2 regions of the Pelorhabdus sp. sgz311001 genome follow, and region 2 is predicted to be linked to the other one. Evidence: riboswitches for the same ligand, from Rfam matches in the RefSeq annotation. Region 2 holds a riboswitch; the other holds the start of a gene.
The links. A riboswitch is a leader RNA that binds a small molecule or an ion and turns the genes downstream of it on or off. The one in region 2 is predicted to bind glycine.
Positions count from the first base shown of each region.

Region 1: linked by a shared signal. The riboswitch ahead of AC0MXB_RS06805 (amino acid permease) and the one ahead of AC0MXB_RS10200 (ABC transporter substrate-binding protein) in region 2 are both predicted to bind glycine.

Region 1 is NZ_JBVXUT010000002.1:157,078-165,930, reverse strand. Features, by position in the region: gene AC0MXB_RS06830 (two-partner secretion domain-containing protein) at 1-3, shown strand, start outside; gene AC0MXB_RS06825 (vWA domain-containing protein) at 195-1,604, opposite strand; gene AC0MXB_RS06820 (AAA family ATPase) at 1,610-2,698, opposite strand; gene AC0MXB_RS06815 (hypothetical protein) at 2,710-3,513, opposite strand; gene AC0MXB_RS06810 (ATP-dependent helicase) at 3,696-5,897, shown strand; glycine riboswitch at 6,066-6,143, shown strand; glycine riboswitch at 6,147-6,223, shown strand; gene AC0MXB_RS06805 (amino acid permease) at 6,344-7,726, shown strand; gene AC0MXB_RS06800 (ECF transporter S component) at 7,812-8,321, shown strand; gene AC0MXB_RS06795 ((2Fe-2S)-binding protein) at 8,591-8,827, shown strand; gene AC0MXB_RS06790 (dihydrolipoyl dehydrogenase family protein) at 8,812-8,853, opposite strand, start outside.
Region 2 is NZ_JBVXUT010000003.1:316,392-325,244, reverse strand. Features, by position in the region: gene AC0MXB_RS10220 (MATE family efflux transporter) at 1-797, shown strand, start outside; gene nfsA (oxygen-insensitive NADPH nitroreductase) at 876-1,610, shown strand; gene AC0MXB_RS10210 (HelD family protein) at 1,645-3,870, opposite strand; gene AC0MXB_RS10205 (methyl-accepting chemotaxis protein) at 4,173-6,203, shown strand; glycine riboswitch at 6,294-6,366, shown strand; glycine riboswitch at 6,379-6,477, shown strand; gene AC0MXB_RS10200 (ABC transporter substrate-binding protein) at 6,649-7,815, shown strand; gene AC0MXB_RS10195 (acetyl-CoA C-acetyltransferase) at 8,210-8,853, shown strand, end outside.

The DNA of each region.
Region 1 (8,853 bases), on a different contig from region 2:
TGAGGGGCGTCTAGCTTGTATGCAGTGAGCTGTATTGGCGTGAGCCTGGCTGCAGTTGATTAAGGGCTTACAGTTAATAATAAAAAACTATAAAAGTATTGCAGAAAAATAGGTATACAAAGAAGGGGCGAACTTGCGATTAGCAGGTTCGTCCCTTAAAAGTTGTGTGTCAGAAGTTTTGCTTTTGGCATTGTTCATATATGATTTTTTTCCTGAGAATTCATGGAGTAGCCGTCGCGAAAAGCCACATCATTAGGATCGACGGTTGTATCCTTATTTTCGACTGGTTTAAGTTGCTTTACGGCGCCATAGGCTGTTTTCAGGGAAAGGCCTTTACTGTTACCAGATAGAATCCATAAAGTTTTATAGCTTTGGGGCTGAGTCTGTAGTGATGTTTCGCCTTGGCCGTCGGTGAAATAGATGAGTAAGTTGATTTTATGCTGGTTAGCATAATCAAACACCGGGGTAAAGCGAGTGGCGCCACGGATTTTTAACCGTTCCTTAAGATCTTTGGCTGTTTTTACCGGGTAGACGCGGCGAATTTCATCATCGCATTCTACCAAGGTAATTTCATGCTTGTAGTTTTTTACAATGGCAAAGACTTCTTTCATGGCTTGCTGAAATTCTTCGTCGCTAATACTGCCGCTTATATCAAGGGCTACGGCGATTTTGGCTTTGTAACTACGTAGTTCGCCGCGTAAGTCTAGGCGGTTTGGCTGGCGGCGGTTGCGGCGGGACGTCGTTTTCTGTCTCGTACTGGCAATCGTTCCCAAGCACTGCTTGAGGTACAAGTTCCAGGGAAGTTCGCCTTTACGGGCGGCGAGAGCCTCTAGCATACTGAGAATATAAGCAGGAGGCGTGCCTTTTTGAGCTTGAAGCGCCAATTTTTCGGTAAACTCTAAGAAGGTTTTCGCGTCAATCTCGCTGGATTCTTGCCAAAGATCATGGGTTCGCTGCGGTTCGTACTTTGTTTCTACAGCCTCATCAAGGCGGCTGTCATCGACGGCGCCTTTTTCGTCAGTCGCTAGTAAGTCAATAGCAGCCTGAATTTTTTCGGCGTAGTATTCAAAGGTTTCAAAGGGCAGCAGCTTCAAATTATAGTAGGCATTGACTGAGGCTAATGTTGTCGCATAAGGCGGCAGATAATCAAGATAGGTATTCACGACAATATCCATAGCAATATTTGTGGCGAGTGTGCCATATTGACTCGTAAGATTTCTAGCGCGTAACAAGTGGAGTGACAGAACATGAAGGATTTCGTGTTTGATCGTGCTCTCCATTTGTTTTTCCGTAAGTGTTAGAAAAATGACGGGATTAAAATATAAGACATAGCGCGGCGCTTGAAAATTGACGCCAGTGGGGCTAGTCATGTCAAACCGGAGGTCTCGTGACATTTGAAATAAAAAATAGCCATAGAAATTATCTTGATCGGCCATAAGGCCGAGATTCACTTGATCGATTAGTTGAAAAAAGCTTTCCTTAAAGGCGGCGGGAATCGGAACTTTACGCGAAGTATTTTGTTTGCTGGAACGGAGAAATTGAGAGATGATTTCCTTGGCTTCGTCATAGAGTGTTTGCTGGTGTTGTCCAAAGGGAGTATTCATCGTGATCACCTGCTTGAGCGGTAAGTTGCAAAATAAGCTTCGACGAAAGCATCGTCAGCAAGGGCTGCTGCGTAGGTTTTCTCATAATTTTGTTTCATATCTTTCATGAGTCCAATCATTAAGTCGGCTGGGCAGGCTTGTAAAAAGTCAATTAGACGGCTTACTAGCTCCGTGGCTGTCGTTGGCTCCTGCGTGATAGTTGTTTCTAGGTGTTTTAGGATGTTTTTTGCCGCGAGATAGAGCCTTGTATGGCTTTCAGCTTTAATTTTCTGGCGGGTAGCCTCTGATAAAGCTGTGCCCGCAAAGATGTCTTCATAAGTCAAGAGCGGCGCATAGTTTGACTCGACAAAGCTGACAAATTCTTCGGCAATAAGGCGGCCCACATTGCCGCGAATTACATTGAGAAAGACGGAGCGGGAAATCGCATCGGTTTTTTCTTGATAAATTTTATAAATATGCGAAATTCGTTCATAACTGCGCGGCGTGGCCTGTAGATCGGCTTCGTTATTTTTATGGAGGTACTCCGGAAAGGTCGCAATAAATTCGATGACTTTGGCTTCCAGACCAGCTTCTGTCGCCCAAGCGAGCCACTGGTGGTAATCTGGTTCCATGTAGAGCCAAACGAAGCGGTTTTCCTGGGCGGTATCCATATCGACGACCTGGTAGTCATAATCGGCGCCGTATTTCCCCGAGGGATTCATGGCTGCCAGGATCTTTACGGTTAGCGGCAAGGTGAAGCCGTTAATTTCCCGGTTTAAGATCAAATTCATTAGTTCCTGCTGCACCGCATGTTCACAGCGATTGATTTCATCAATAAATAACAGCACGGTTTTCCCTTGCGCAGCAGCTTCTTCTAATTCTTTAAGTTTATGATGCACGGCATAGACCGTTGTATTGTCTTTTACGGTAGGCAAGCCGCCAATTTCGCCTTCTTTTAAGAGGTTGGCGTCAATGGTAATGAGACTCCAGTTTTTTTGACGGGCTAGTTCTTTTGCTAAATCGGTTTTGCCAATGCCGCTTTCGCCGACAATGAGGGGGACGGCTTCGGTGGCGAGCACTAAATCAGCGCTTGTTAAGGTATCAATAAAATTCACGGGGGTTCCTCCTAAAGTAACTTGAGCTGTTCATCGACAGCAATTCGTTTCGCGGTGCAACTGCCGTACTGATCAATCAGTAGGAGTCGGTCGATAGCCATAATGGGGCTTAGCTTGTCAATGGTGGTATAAGTTAAAAAATCGCGTACATACTTTTCAGCAATATCTGGTTTGGCAAGCTGGGTTTGTAGGACTTGCCGTAATTCTTCTACAGAGATTTCCTTCATAACATATTTAATGACGAGAAAATTCATCGCGAGAAATTTTAGAATTTTGGGCTTCGTTAGATCATTGATTAATTGAATGGCTCGTTCATTTTGACTCACTGCCAGGCGCTCGGCATCCGGTGTAGGAGCTTTGATATAGCGCAGCGCTTCGTAGCTATGCGTTATTGCTGCCAGTTGGACTTGTTTAGTCGGTTCTTTCAGAAATTTGATCGCATCATAATTTTTGTTTACTGCCAATAGTTGCAATGCTTCGCTAGGATTTTTGATATATTTAATAGCCCAGCCGGATTGGTTGATGGCCTGTTCGATGATTTTTTCCGGGGGATTGTTCAGATATTCCAAGTTGGTCCAACTGGCTGTAATGGCTTTTTGCATCATTGCTTCAGTGGGAGTTTCAATGAATTCGATAGCGCGGCTGTTGTTTTCCAGTGCGGTTTGTTCCATTTCGCTGGTTGGATTTTTAATATGTTTTAGCATGAGGCCGTTTCTTTTGACAGCAAGCAGCTTCATTTCATCAGTGGGATTCTTGATCGAGGTGAGTGTATAGGGATTTTGCCGGATTAATTCCAGAAAGGTTGTATTTTCCATAGACCGATTTTCCTTTAGTCCGTATTTTTGTTATTATAATTATTACTTACGATTTTCTATCAGAGCTAAATCAGATTTATTATATCACTCGCGACTAGCAGGGTCTATTATATAATAAAAAGACGATTTCGCAGCGATGCTAGTACCATCTGTTGCACTGGGCGATGAGAAAGGGTTTTTACATGATGGTTACAGAACAAAGTTTTTGGGAACAATTGGAGAAACGTGGTGTAGTGCTTAACCAAGTACAGCGTGACGCAGTGTTGCATAATCAAGGCGCGCTGCTGCTGCTCGCATCGCCAGGCTCGGGAAAAACAACAACGCTCATTGCGAAAATAGGCTATTTGATTGCTGTACAAGGCGTTGCTTCGCGGCGGATTAAAGCGGTCACCTTTAGTCGGGCTGCTGCGGCAGAAATGAACGGGCGGTTTCAAGCTTTATTTCCGCAATTGGAGTCTATTGAGTTTTCGACGATACACAGTCTGGCCTTTCGGATTGTGCGAGACTATTTTCGTCAGCGCCAGGTGACGTATCAGTTGATTGAAGGACAAGCGGAGCTGAATAAGGGGCAGATTTTACGGGATATTTTTAAAAGCCTTACGAAGGAAACGATGACGGAAGATCAGATGGATGAGCTGACCACCTATATTAGTTTTATCAAGAACAAGCTTATTCCCCGGGAAAAGTGGGCGGAAGTGGATTGCAGCGTGAAAGGGGCGGCAAAAATTTTAGAAGCTTATGAAGCCTTTAAGACAGCGGGCGAGACACTGTTACTTGATTATGATGATATGCTGCTCTATGCTTATAAGGCTCTGAACTCCGAAGCGGACTTGCTGAAAAGATACCAACAGTATTATGACTATATTTTAACAGACGAAAGCCAGGATACGTCGCTGGTACAGCATTTTATCCTGGAAAAGCTCGTCAAAGCTCATGGCAATCTTTGCGTGGTCGCTGACGATGATCAGTCGATTTATAGTTGGCGCGGCGCTGAACCGGATTATTTACTGCACTTTCGCGAGGTTTATCCAGCGGCGCAGCTGTTGTATATGGAGCAAAATTATCGTTCTTCCCGCAATATAGTGATTGCCGCCAATCGGTTTATTCAGCGTAATGCCCAGCGGTATCCGAAGCAGATGTTTACGGAAAATCCTTATGGGGCGCCCATTGACATTCGTTGTCTCAGTGATTATAAACAGCAGGCTAAGTATTTGATTGAGGCGATTCGACAGGCGGTCGCGAAAGACAGTATTGCTATTTTATATCGCAATAGCTCATCGGCGATTATCCTTGTGAATGAATTGGAGCGAGCCGGTCTTTCTTTTGCCATGCAAGATGAGGACAAGCGCTTTTTCTCTCACTGGGTCGTGGCTGATATTTTAAACTTTATGCGACTCAGTTACTCTGATAAACGAATTGATATTTTTGAAAAGATCTTTGCGAAGATGAACGGCTATATTACGAAGCAGCAGCTGGAAGCCGTAAAAGAATTGGGAAATCACGAGTCGGTATTTCAGAATTTACTCCGTCATGTGCCGCTGCAGGACTATCAGTGGCCGCTTATTGAAAGTTGCCGGGACGTAATTATTTCTTTAAAAGAAAAAAAGCCTCTGGCAGCCATTGCGGCAATTCGCCATCAGCTTGGTTACGACAAGGCCTTAGATCGAATGTGTGACCGACTGGGGTTTCGCAAGGAATATCTCTTGGGCATTTTAAACACACTCGAGGAGATTGCATCAGGACTTGATAGTGTCGAAGCCTTTGCCAACCGCTTGAAACATCTAGAAACTGTGACTAAGCAGGCGAGACAGAAAAAAGATCATCAAGTGACTCTGTCGACCTTTCATAGCGCGAAAGGAATGGAGTTTGACAAGGTCTATATGATTGATTTAATTGAGGGAATTATTCCTGCCGCCAGCGATGTAATGGAGAAACAGCAAGGAAAGCCAGCTGCTATGGCCGAGGCGGTTCGTCTCTTTTATGTAGCTATGACGCGAGCTAGGCACCAACTTCAATTGATCACTTATGAGAAGCGGGATCAGGAAAAAGTCAGTGAGTCGCAGTTTGTTATGGCCATACGCCATATGGTAACGCCGCCCAAGGCGCCATCGCCGCAAGCGTTGCAGCCGAAGCGTCAGCCAGTGAGAAGTCCCTTTGCAAGCACGCGGCTAGTGCCAACTCAGCCAGCAAAAGTTTTATCGCCTACCGCCATTCGTAAGCGCGAGGGGCTGAAGGTAGGGGCTAGGGTCAGACATGCCCGGTTCGGTGAGGGCCAGATTACGGCGCTCAATGCGGTGAGTCTCGATATTAAGTTTGCCGACAAGGTGAAAACTTTAGCAGTTGCCGTGTGTTTAGAGGAAGGCTTTCTGGAGCCTGTTCGCTAAAGTAGCGATCAAAGATATTGGCTGGGACAGTAAGCTATTGGCTAACGCTAAGGATTTATTGTAGCTCATATACGCACAGAAAAGAAAAATGTTTGTTTAAGGTTGACAATTTCTATGAAGAGTGCTAAAGTATGTAACTGTACTATCAAAGTGAATACCGAACTTCGTATGAAGGTAACGGGAGAGAGATTAGCAATAATCCGCCGAAGATGTTATGCTTTCAGGCAAAAGAACCGTTACTGGACGAACCTCTGGAGAGCCTCAATTGAGCACCGAAGGAGCAAGCTGATACTAAATCAGTGAATCTCTCAGGTAAAAGGACAGAGCAGACAAAGCTATTTTCTTGCTGTTTTATTTTGAGGCCAAATTTTTATAATTTGGCCTCTTTCTGTTTTTCTCGAGGCTGGTATTTGGCACGTAGTAACAGAAGGGAAGGCGGGATACATATGTCAGAAGAACAAACTTTATCACGGGGGCTGAAAAATCGTCATGTTCAGCTGCTGGCCATTGGCGGGGCGATTGGAACAGGCTTGTTTCTCGGCTCAGGTCGTTCGATTCACTTAGCGGGGCCATCGATTTTATTTGCCTATATGATTACAGGCACGATCTGTTTTTTTGTAATGCGGGCGCTAGGCGAATTGCTACTGTCTAACAGCAAATATCATTCGTTTGTGGATTTTGTCCGCGACTATATGGGTAACGGCGCTGCCTTTATTACGGGTTGGACGTACTGGTTTTGTTGGATTTCCTTGGCGATGGCCGATGTGACGGCCGCGGGGCTGTATATTCAGTATTGGTTTCCCAATATCGCGCAATGGGTTCCCAGTCTCATGATTTTAGTTGTGCTACTGATTATGAATTTGACGGCGGTAAAGCATTTTGGTGAAATGGAATTTTGGTTTGCTTTGATTAAAGTTGTGGCGATTTTAGCACTTATTGTAATTGGTTCGTTTATGGTTATCAAAGGGTTTGCGACTGACGCTGGCCCGTCAAGCTTTGCTAATCTGTGGAGCTATGGCGGCTGGGTTCCTAATGGAATCAGCGGGTTCATTCTGTCTTTCCAAATGGTGGTATTTGCGTTTACGGGCATTGAATTAGTTGGTTTGACTGCAGGGGAAACGGAAAACCCCGAAAAGGTCATTCCGAAGGCCATTAATCATATTCCGCTCAGAATTATTGTATTTTACTTTGGCGCTCTCTTTGTCATTATGAGTATTTATCCCTGGACGGCGCTCAGTCCGGCAAAAAGTCCTTTCGTGCAGGTTTTCTCGGCGATCGGGATTACCGCGGCAGCAACGATTGTTAATTTTGTTGTGTTAACTTCGGCGGCATCGGCTTGCAATAGCGGTATCTTTAGTACGAGCCGCATGGTTTATGCTTTGGCACGAGAAAGTAATGCACCAGAATCGATGAAAAAATTAACCTCCAATCAAGTACCGGCGAATGCTACGCTCTTTTCGGCTTTCGTTATACTATTAGCCGTGATTCTGCAATATATTATGCCAGAAAGCGTCTTTGTCTTGATTACCAGTATTTCGACGTTCTGCTTCATTTTTATCTGGGCGATGATCACGATCTGTCATTTGAAATATCGTAAAACGCGACCAGAGCTTGCGGCAAAAAATAAATTTAAAATGCCACTGTACCCTGTGATTAATTATATTATTTTAGCTTTCTTTGCCTTTGTATTAGTCACCTTGGCATTAAATGAAGAAACACGCGTTGCTCTGTTTGTGACGCCAGTATGGTTTATTATGCTTGGCGTGATTTATAAAGCCGCGAAGAGCAGAACGAAAGAAGCCGAGGATGGAGAAAGCAGTTTAGCTTAATTTAGGGATTTGCCTATTGTGTAAAGTTGTTTCGTGTGATATGGTAGATAAATATTTTATTTTTCGATAAGGCAGGCATTTTAACATGAGACAATCTTCAAGGTATCAAACGAAACAATTAGTTATGGCAGCTTTAGGCATCGCTCTAGTGTTTATTTGCACTTCTTTTGTCAATATACGCTTGCCCATTGCGGCAAATGGCGGACTCATTCATTTAGGCAATGTACCGCTTTTTATTATGGCAATTCTTTACGGTCGCTGGTTCGGCGCTGTAGCTGGCGGCATTGGCATGGCTCTGTTTGATGTAGTTGGCGGCTGGTTTTTGTGGGCGCCTTTTACGCTCGTGATTGTCGGGCTTATGGGCTATGTTGTCGGGGCGATTTGTGAGCAACGGCAAAGTTTTTCCGCCTATGTGTTAGCGCTGCTAGCAGCCTGCCTGATTAAGGTGGTCGGCTATTATGGGGCGGAAGGTATTATTTACGGCAACTGGGTGGCGCCAATGCTGTCTGTTCCTGGCAATCTTGTACAGATCGGCGTAGCAGCAATTCTTGTGTTGCCGCTAGCTTCCAGGCTGAGAATGTATGTGAAGCGGTAAAAGAATTTTATCGGAAGAATCTGTTTCGCAAATCGCTATTTAGAAATAGTTGGTTTTGAAGTTTTACGACTGCCTTTTGGCAGTCTTTTTTTATTGACGAAGGTTTTATTAAAGGTATATTTAAAAGAGAAGTAGAAGATAATTATTATAAAGTAAAAATGATAATCATCAAGCGAAAGCGAACATTATTAACTGGAAATGATCATCACGAAGCTAGAACAATCATCACAAAAGGAAATCATTCAGGGAATACATGGGGGGATATTTTTATGGAAGAACAAGAATTACAACAGCAAGTACTCGATAAATTAACTAAGGTTTGTCTATGCAAAGGCATTAGTCGGGCGACGATGAAGAAGACTATTGCATCAGGAGCCGATTCGGTAGTCGCGGTGCAAAAAAAGACAGGCGCCGGGTCTGGCTCCTGTCATGGACGGCGTTGTACGCCTAAAATTGAAGCATTGCTAGAAGATCATTTGCTAAGCCGTGATCAGTCTGGGAAGTAGTATTGAATCCACATAATCACTTCTGA
Region 2 (8,853 bases):
GTGAGTGGGGATTTCCTCGTCTAGGTGGCGCTGGCGCGGGCTATGCTTCGGCCATTAGCTACTGGTTTATTTTGCTCATTCTCGCGGTTACGGCGCTGAAGCGCAAGCCCTTTTGCCATTACCGAATTTTTGCGACTTGGCCGCGTCCTGCTTGGCGCGATTGGCAATCTCAACTCAAACTGGGAGTTCCCATTGGTACGTCCATTTTTTTTGAGACAAGTATCTTCGGCGTAGTCGGTGTGTTAGTGGCGGCTTTCGGGACGGTAACGATCGCTGCTCACCAGGCGGCGATTAATTTTGCCAGCCTTGTTTATATGCTGCCGCTGTCCATGAGTATGGCGCTAACGATTCTTGTTGGGTTTGAGGTCGGCGCCAAACGGGAACAGGATGCCAGACAGTATGCTTATCTAGGTCTTGGCGCCGCTTTGACCCTAGCGGCTTTCTGTGCGATCGGTCTGTGGCTATATAATGGGCAAGTAGCGACTTTATATACGAATGATTATGACGTATGGGAATTAACAAAGCAGTTCTTGCTTTATGCCGCGTTCTTTCAGTTATCCGATGCGGTTGCTGCTCCCATTCAAGGGATTCTACGCGGCTATAAAGATGTAAATGTTCCTTTTATTGTAGCCTTTGTGTCTTATTGGGTCATTGGCTTGCCCCTTGGGTTGTTTCTTTCTCACTTTACGGCTTTCGGTGCTTTTGGCTACTGGGTTGGGTTTATTGTCGGACTCGCCTTTGGGGCTACGGCGCTTGTAGCTAGATTGCTTAAACTGCAACGGAAGCGGCGGCAGTAGCAGGATTTGTTTTTAGAAACAAGAACTCTATAGCAACAGAGTTCGTTATAAAACAAAATGTGTTTAGGAGGGCTTTTTATGACTGATACCATTGCGCTGTTACAGCAGCATAGTTCTGTACGGGATTTTTTAGCAAAACCTGTTGCTGATGAACTACTCAGAGAAATTTTGTTAGCTGGCCAGCAAGCGGCTACATCAAACCATATTCAGGCCTATTCGATTTTGCGAATGCGCGATCAGGAAAAACGCCAGCAATTAGCTGTGTTATGTGGTCAGCAAAAGCATGTGGCTGTAAGTCCCGTCTTTCTTGTGTTTTGCGCTGACCTAAAACGGTTGCAGCAAGCCTGTGAACGCCATAGCGAGACGATCTTTCCCGGAGCGGCGGAAGCCTTTATTTTAGCTACTGTCGACACGGCCTTGGCGGCGCAAAATGTAATGGCTGCTGCTGAATCAGCCGGACTTGGCGGAGTATATATTGGCGGAATTCGGAATCATCCCCGTGAAGTTTGTGAGCTTCTGGCGATTCCTAAATACGTTTATCCTGTGTTTGGTATGTGCCTTGGTTATCCGGCTAAGGTGAATGATGTAAAGCCGCGTCTGCCACTGGAAGCTATTTTAAAAGAAGATGCCTATACGCCCGATGATCCTGCTCTTATGGCTACATATGACCAACAAGTGGCGGAGTATTATGCGAAGCGAACGGCCGGCGAGCGGACAACAAGCTGGACCGACGGGGTGGCGGCTATGATGAAAACGAAACAGCGCCCCCACATGAAAGCTTTTTTGGCTGAGCAGGGTTTTGACTTTGATTGAGAGTGATTAAGCAAGTTTTTTAGAGCGATTCTACTTAGGTAGGATCGCTTTTTTTACGCAATAAGGGAGTCAGAGTTCCTTGATACATAATATGAAGATCATGCATGGCCCGCGATAAAGCTACATAGAGCAAGCGCGAGTCAAGGGGCGTATTTTTATAGGATTCCAAGGAGGCGTTCCAGAGAATGACGCTGTCAAACTCAAGGCCCTTGGCGAGCGAGACTGGCACGAGTGAGATGGCGCCTTGATAAGAAGCCGCTTCGCCTGTAATTAAATGAACAGGCAAGGCAAGGTCGGAAAAACATTTATGCCGCTTCAATTCTTCATAGAGCAGTGTTGCTTCAGATTCCAGCTTGGTGATGATGCCGATGGATTTTACGCCTTTTTGTACTAAATCGCTAAGGCGATTCATTAAACTGACTGCTCCCTGCGCTACAGAATGAATTCTTTCAGCAGTAGGCTTGCGGCCAATTTCATAAACTGGAATGGCTTTGCTGTGACCGCTGGGCATGACGCGGTTGAAGAGATCAACAATTTCTTTGGCGGAGCGGTAGCTATACAGAATTTCCCGATAGACCGTTCGATCTTGGCCGAATACTTCTTTAAGCAACACATTCCAACTGCCAATGCTGCGGTACGAATGGATTCCTTGGGATAAATCACCCATGATTGTAAATGAGCCGTTTGTTGACAACTGTTTTAAGACGACAAATTCAAAGGCGTTTAAATCCTGAGCTTCGTCGATTACAATATGATCATATTTGTCGACTTGACGCCAGCCATCTAGTAATAAGGCGAGATAGGCTAGCGGCGCCAGATCTTCCCGATCGAGTTCGCCCGCCCCTAAAGTCGTCAGTGTGTGATGCCGAATCTCTTCGAGATCATAGTTTTTTTCTTTTACAAGCTTAAAGGCGCTTTTGACTGTGAAAATTTCCTGGTAGGTTTCTAATAGATCAAGAGAATGCCAACGTTTGCCGAATTTTTGCAGAAAAGCATCTGCTTTGTTCCGTAGCTGCGTCATTTCTTTGTCATCATGGCCTTTTTTCTTGTGGGTTGCGGCGAGAACATCTAGATAATTTGTCACTCTAAAAGTGACAAGATTGACTAAGGAACGCAGTCGTTCATTGCAGGGAACGGCCGCATCGCTCAAAAAGCGCTCCAACTGGTCTTTTGCTGGTATCGTCAACTTTCCTTCGAATAGGCTGATGTCTTCGAATTTTAGACAGTATTTTTGAATCTTTTGTGCTAAGTAATTTTCTAAAATTCGCTGAAAATCGAGCGAGCCTTTGAGACGAGCCCTGGCTTCAATATTTTGAATGCGGCTTTTGTCTTGGGCCGCTAATAGTGTATCAAGACGATCTGCTTGACTTAAGGGGCGTTTAATGCCCGTAATAGCGGTAACAAGGTCTTCCCAGACGAGCTGAGTTACATCGGCGGCATCGATTTCCGGCAGCAGCTCCGAAATATAATCGAGAAAAATTCGGTTGGGTGCAATGACAATGAGCTTTTTGGGATTGAGTTTTTCGCGGTACAGAAGATAGGAGAGTCGATGTAGACCAATCGTACTTTTGCCAGAACCAGCTACGCCCTGAATGACTGTGACTTGATTTAAAGGTTCGCGAATGATTTTGTTTTGCTCAGCCTGAATCGATGTGACAATGTCTTTTAGTTTTTCCGCTGCGCCTTCTTTCAGACGGTCTACCAATAAAGGGTCGGCTAGCAGCGCTTCTTGTTGGTTCGAAAGAATCTGATCTAAAATGAAATTGTCTACCATATTTTTGAGCTGACCTGCTTCAATTTTATATTGCCGTTTTAGACGAACGTCGCCTTCATAATGATATTTATTTAAGACTTCATAGGAAGCCCGGCCGCCGTAGCATTCGTAAAATACGGTAGCGACAGGGTCGCGCCAGTCAAAAATCAGAAAATCTTCGGGTCCGTTAATTTGTAGACGCGTGACTTTACAGCGGCCAATATAGTAGCTTTGAAACGCTTCGGTACCATCTTCGCGAAAGTCAACACGGCCAAAGTAAGGAGATGGCAGGGCGTTTTCAATATCTTGAATTTTACTGGCGTGATCGCCGCGCAACATAGCGTGAACATAGGCGCTGACCTCATCTTTGATCAACAGCGACTGCTGCATGCTCGTAAATCGGTTGTCAATATCAGAAGCGAGGTCAGTCATGACTTGCTTCATTTCTTGGATTGTAGCGGCTAAATGATTCTCCTCAATAGGAAAATCAGGATGGTTTTCAATCATAAGTCCTCCTGGGAAAAAGTAATAAAATGCGCGATAAAAGAAGCCTCTGCTCAGATGATCAGAGGCGTAATTTTTAAAATAAGGTGTCTTTATTATAAGTCTAGGCGTCGGTGAATACAAGTCAGGCTTATCAGTGAATTGTGATCGCCTTATTCAATGGAAATAATCCACGAATCGACAAAAATTGCTTTACTTGGATTTAGTTTTATTCGATAATGATGCTAGGAGCATTCAATGAAGATAGGAGAGAAACGGATCAGCTTTGTGGAGAAATGATTTGACAAATTGAAAGGAGAATGGCGATGAAAATCACAACAGTTCGTACGAAACTCATGTTGTTATTATTACCATTTTTATTATTTGCCTTTAGTATTTTGTCAGGCATCGGCTATTATTTTTCCAATCAAGCCTTAGAGCAGAGCGCTAGAGAAACAGCACTGGCCATGAGTTCTGATTACTCACATCAAGTGCGGGATGCTATTAACGAACGGGTTATTGATCTTGAAAATTTGGCTAGTAACTGGACTGTGAAAAATCATAATGATATGGGTCTGATTGTCAAGTTACTACAAGAAACTCATGACCGTATCGGTAATTTTGATAATATTAACTACCTTTTACCGTCGGGTGAAGGGGTTCGTTATAATGGAACAACTACAAATGTAGCGGATCGTGACTACGTAAAAGCGGTTGTTAGTACGAAAAAGATTTATATTTCTGACCCCATATTGACAAGAGGGACAGGGCGCATGGGGGTTATCATTGCCGTTCCTGTTTTGGAGCAAGGAAACTTGACCGGGATCATTACTGGCAATGTATCGCTTGATAAGGTTACTGATTTAATTAAAGACAGTCGTTTCAAGGAAACTGGTTTTGTGGCGATTGCTGACAATAACGGCATGCTCATCGGTCATTCGCGCCAACCTGAACTTGTTGGTAACGTGAATTTTATGGATCGCAAAGTTAGTGATGCTGTCAAAACGACGCTGCCAGAAGTGGATAGCCGGTTTACGGCTCACTTTACGTCGGTTGCTGGTGGCAAGACGGTCATTGGTCAATATAAAAATCTCGATGGGGTTAGTCATGTGGCTGGCTTTGCGCCGATTTCCTTACCAGGAGGTAAGCAGTGGGTTACGATTGTATCAGCGCCTGAGGCGGAAGTTTTTGCAGCGACGAACCGATTGGCCAAAACACTGCTCTTTGTCTCGATAGCCGCTTTATTAGCTGCCGTGTTTTTTATCATTTGGATTAGTAATCGTTTTGCTAAACCGATTCAATGGATTCGCGATGAATGCCAGCTTTTGGCCCGAGGGGATCTGTGCCCTGTTGCGTCGAAAGTGCAGTCAGACGATGAACTGGGACAACTGGCGCAAAGTTTTGCGGATATGCGTCTTACGCTGTGTCAGCTTGTGCAGCGGGTGAAAGAGCAAGCGGAGGCAGTGAATAGTTCAGGCAGTCAGCTTAGGGAAAGCGCGGATCAATCGGCGCAGGCTTCGAATTTAGTGGCTCATTCTATTACGGAAATTGCTGGCGGTATGGCGGCAACGGCTGCTTCGGCGACTCATATCGCTGAAATTATTGATAACATGTCGAATCGCACAGCTCAAATAGCTGAGACGGCTCAAGCTGCTGCGGGAATTGCTCAAAATACGGCGAAAGAGGCTGAAATTGGTCAGAAAGCGGTTGGACAGGCTGTAGGGCAAATGGAACAGATTAATTCGGGGTCACAAGCAGTAGCCGCCGCGATTGAACAATTAGCAAAAGGCTCAGATGCAATTCGTCCGATCGTGGAAATGATTTCGGAAATTGCTGGTCAAACGAATTTATTGGCCTTGAATGCCGCAATTGAGGCGGCTCGTGCCGGCGAGCAAGGCCGTGGGTTTGCCGTCGTAGCGGAAGAAGTAAGGAAATTAGCTGAGCAATCCAATCAGGCTGCCCAGAAAGTTACTTTACTGATTCAGGAAAATCAAACGAATATGGATCAGGCGATTGCTGCGGTACAGCTTGGTACAGAAGGGGTGCGCGTTGGTCGGGAAGTCGTGAATTCTGCTGGGAAAACCCTGGAAAATATTATGATAGCCATTGTAGCTTTATCAGAGCAGATGAAGGGGATTTCTGATTCGATCCAAACAATGGCGGATCATAGCAAATCAGTAGCTAAGGAAATTCACGGTGTCGATACCGTGAGTCGTAAGACAGCCGCGGAAGCTGAAACTGTTTCTGCCGCTACAGAGGAACAAGCTGCATCTATGGCGGAAATTGCATCGGCAAGTAAACGGTTAGCTGATCTTGCTGTAGATCTAAAGACAGCCGTAGAAAAATTTTCTGTGTAATTTTATATTTAATTACACTTGCATATTAAGCTGTCTTGTTTTATAATTATAAACGTTTTCGATGTACACACTAAAACTACATATTTCCGGATGAAGTTTGCGAGAGAGAGGCTGAATCAGCCCGCCGAAGGAGTAAAACTCTCAGGTACTCATAAAATTGGGTGATATCGTAAAGGGACGGGACTCTGGAGAGATCCGAGCGCATCGGACGCCGAAGGTGAAATACAGCAGAATTGCTGGCAAAGCTCTCAGGCAAAAGGACAGAGACAAAAAGTGCGAATGTGTTTAGTTTGTTTTATTCGTATTTTCTTTGTGATTCCAGAGTCAAATCATAGCTGATTTGACTCTGTTTGTTTTTGGGGGAGCTTTTTGGCATCGCTGCATGTAAGGTACATCGCAGATCAGTAAAGAAAGCAGCGATAGCTGTAAAAGGAGAGATTTTGAGATGGGGAAAAAATGGTTTCGGAGTATGACAGCGGCGCTTTTGGTACTGATGGCAGCCAGTTTTTTAGGGGGCTGTGGCGCTAGTTCTTCCAATGAAGTGCAAATTGGTCTACTGAATGAATTAACAGGCGGCAACGCTACCATGGGAAATTCTACTACGAATGGTGCGAAGCTAGCGATTAAAGAAGCGAACGCGAAAGGTGGCGTCTTGGGAAAACAAATTAAAGCCGTAGTGGCTGATAATAAAAGCGAGCCGTCTGAATCGGCTAATGCCATGACGAAACTAGCGACACAAGATCGTGTAGCAGCTGTTACCGGTATCTTTTCTAGTTCTAACGCCATTGCCGCTTCGAGCGTAGCTGAGTCGGTAAAAGTACCGCTGTTGGCAGTGGGGGCGACAAATCCCAAAGTAACAGTCGACGAAGGCACTGGTAAGGTAAAGGATTATACTTTTCGAGTTTGCTTTATTGATCCTTTCCAGGGGACCGTTGGCGCCAACTTTGTTTTAAATAATTTGAAACTGAAGAGCGCTGTTATTCTTGTCGATAACAGCAGTGACTATAGTAAAGGGTTGGCCGCTTTCTTCAAGAATGCCTTTACTAAGGGTGGCGGCGCCGTGCTTGCTGAAGAAGCGTATTTGCAGAAAGATCAGGATTTCAAAACGATTTTGACGAAAGTAAAAGGATTACATGCTGATATTATTTATGTGCCTGGTTATTATGAAGAGGTAGGCAAGATTGTAAAACAAGCTAGAGAACTTGGAATCACATCGCCCATGCTTGGCGGCGATGGTTGGGATTCGCCTAAACTCGTAGAGATTGCTACGCCAGAAGCGCTTAACAATACTTATTTCACGAACCATTATGCGGTTGATAACACAAATCCCACATCGCAGGCTTTTGTGGCTGCCTATAAACAAGAATATGGCCAATCGCCTGATGCCATGGCGGTACTTGGCTATGATGCAGCTAATGTTCTGATTCATGCCATTCAGCAGGCTAATAGTTTAGAGCCGGCGAAGATCCGTGAAGCTTTGGCGGCGACAAAAGATTTTGCTGCAATTACGGGAAATATTACATTGAATGCGACGCATGATGCCGTAAAAAATGCGGTAATCATCGAAATGAAAGATGGCAAACAAGTCTTTAAAGCGACAGTCAATCCCTGATTTAGCGATAGACGAGAATATAATACAAGAAATTTTGTAAAAATAGGAGCAGCAGGAATGATTTAGAATTCCTGCTGCTCTTACATATTTTGTGAAAAAATATACTTGATAAGACAGTGAACTTTTTGGAGAATTATCGGGAATTGCAGTATGTAGACAGAAATGACGAAAAACAAGACATAATACGAACAAAATAATAGACATATTAGACAAAGTTGTCATTTTAATTTTCAGATTATTTGAAAGAAAACGTATATTTTGAACGGTTTTTCTGCAAATAAAGCCAAGTCTAATTTTTGTCGGAAAAGCTGGTATGGATCTTGCAATATAAAGATGGTGAGAGCCAAAGGGACTCTTGCCAGAATAAGAGAGAAAACTGTGAGGGGGTATTTTAATGAAAGAAGCAGTTATTGTGAGTGCTGTACGTACGGCTGTTGGCAGTTTCAATGGTTCATTGGCGTCACTGTCGGCGGTAGAACTGGGGGAAATCGTAATTCGTGAAGCCTTGTGCCGAGCAAAAGTGAATCCAGAGCTTGTTGATGAAGTGATTATGGGCAATGTATTGCAGGCTGGTCTTGGCCAGAATCCGGCAAGGCAGGCTGCTGTTAAGGCGGGGATTCCGAAAGAAGTTCCGGCATTTACTGTAAATAAAGTTTGCGGCAGTGGTTTAAAGACGGTGAATCTAGCGGCACAGGCTATTATTGCCGGCGATGCTGATATTATTGTAGCAGGCGGCATGGAAAGCATGTCGAATGCACCCTATCTGTTAGGCAATCAGGCGCGGTGGGGCTATCGTATGGGCCATAGTAAAGTAATTGACAGTATGATCCATGATGGTTTATGGTGCGCGTTTGAAGATTATCATATGGGTATTACCGCCGAAAATGTGGCGGAGAAGTTTGGTATTACCCGCGAAATGCAAGATGAGCTCGCAGCATTATCACAGCAACGAGCGATTGCTGCCATTGAAGCGGGGGCTTTTAAAGAAGAAATTGTACCAGTTACCTTGAAAACTCGTCGGGGCGAGACTGTTTTTGC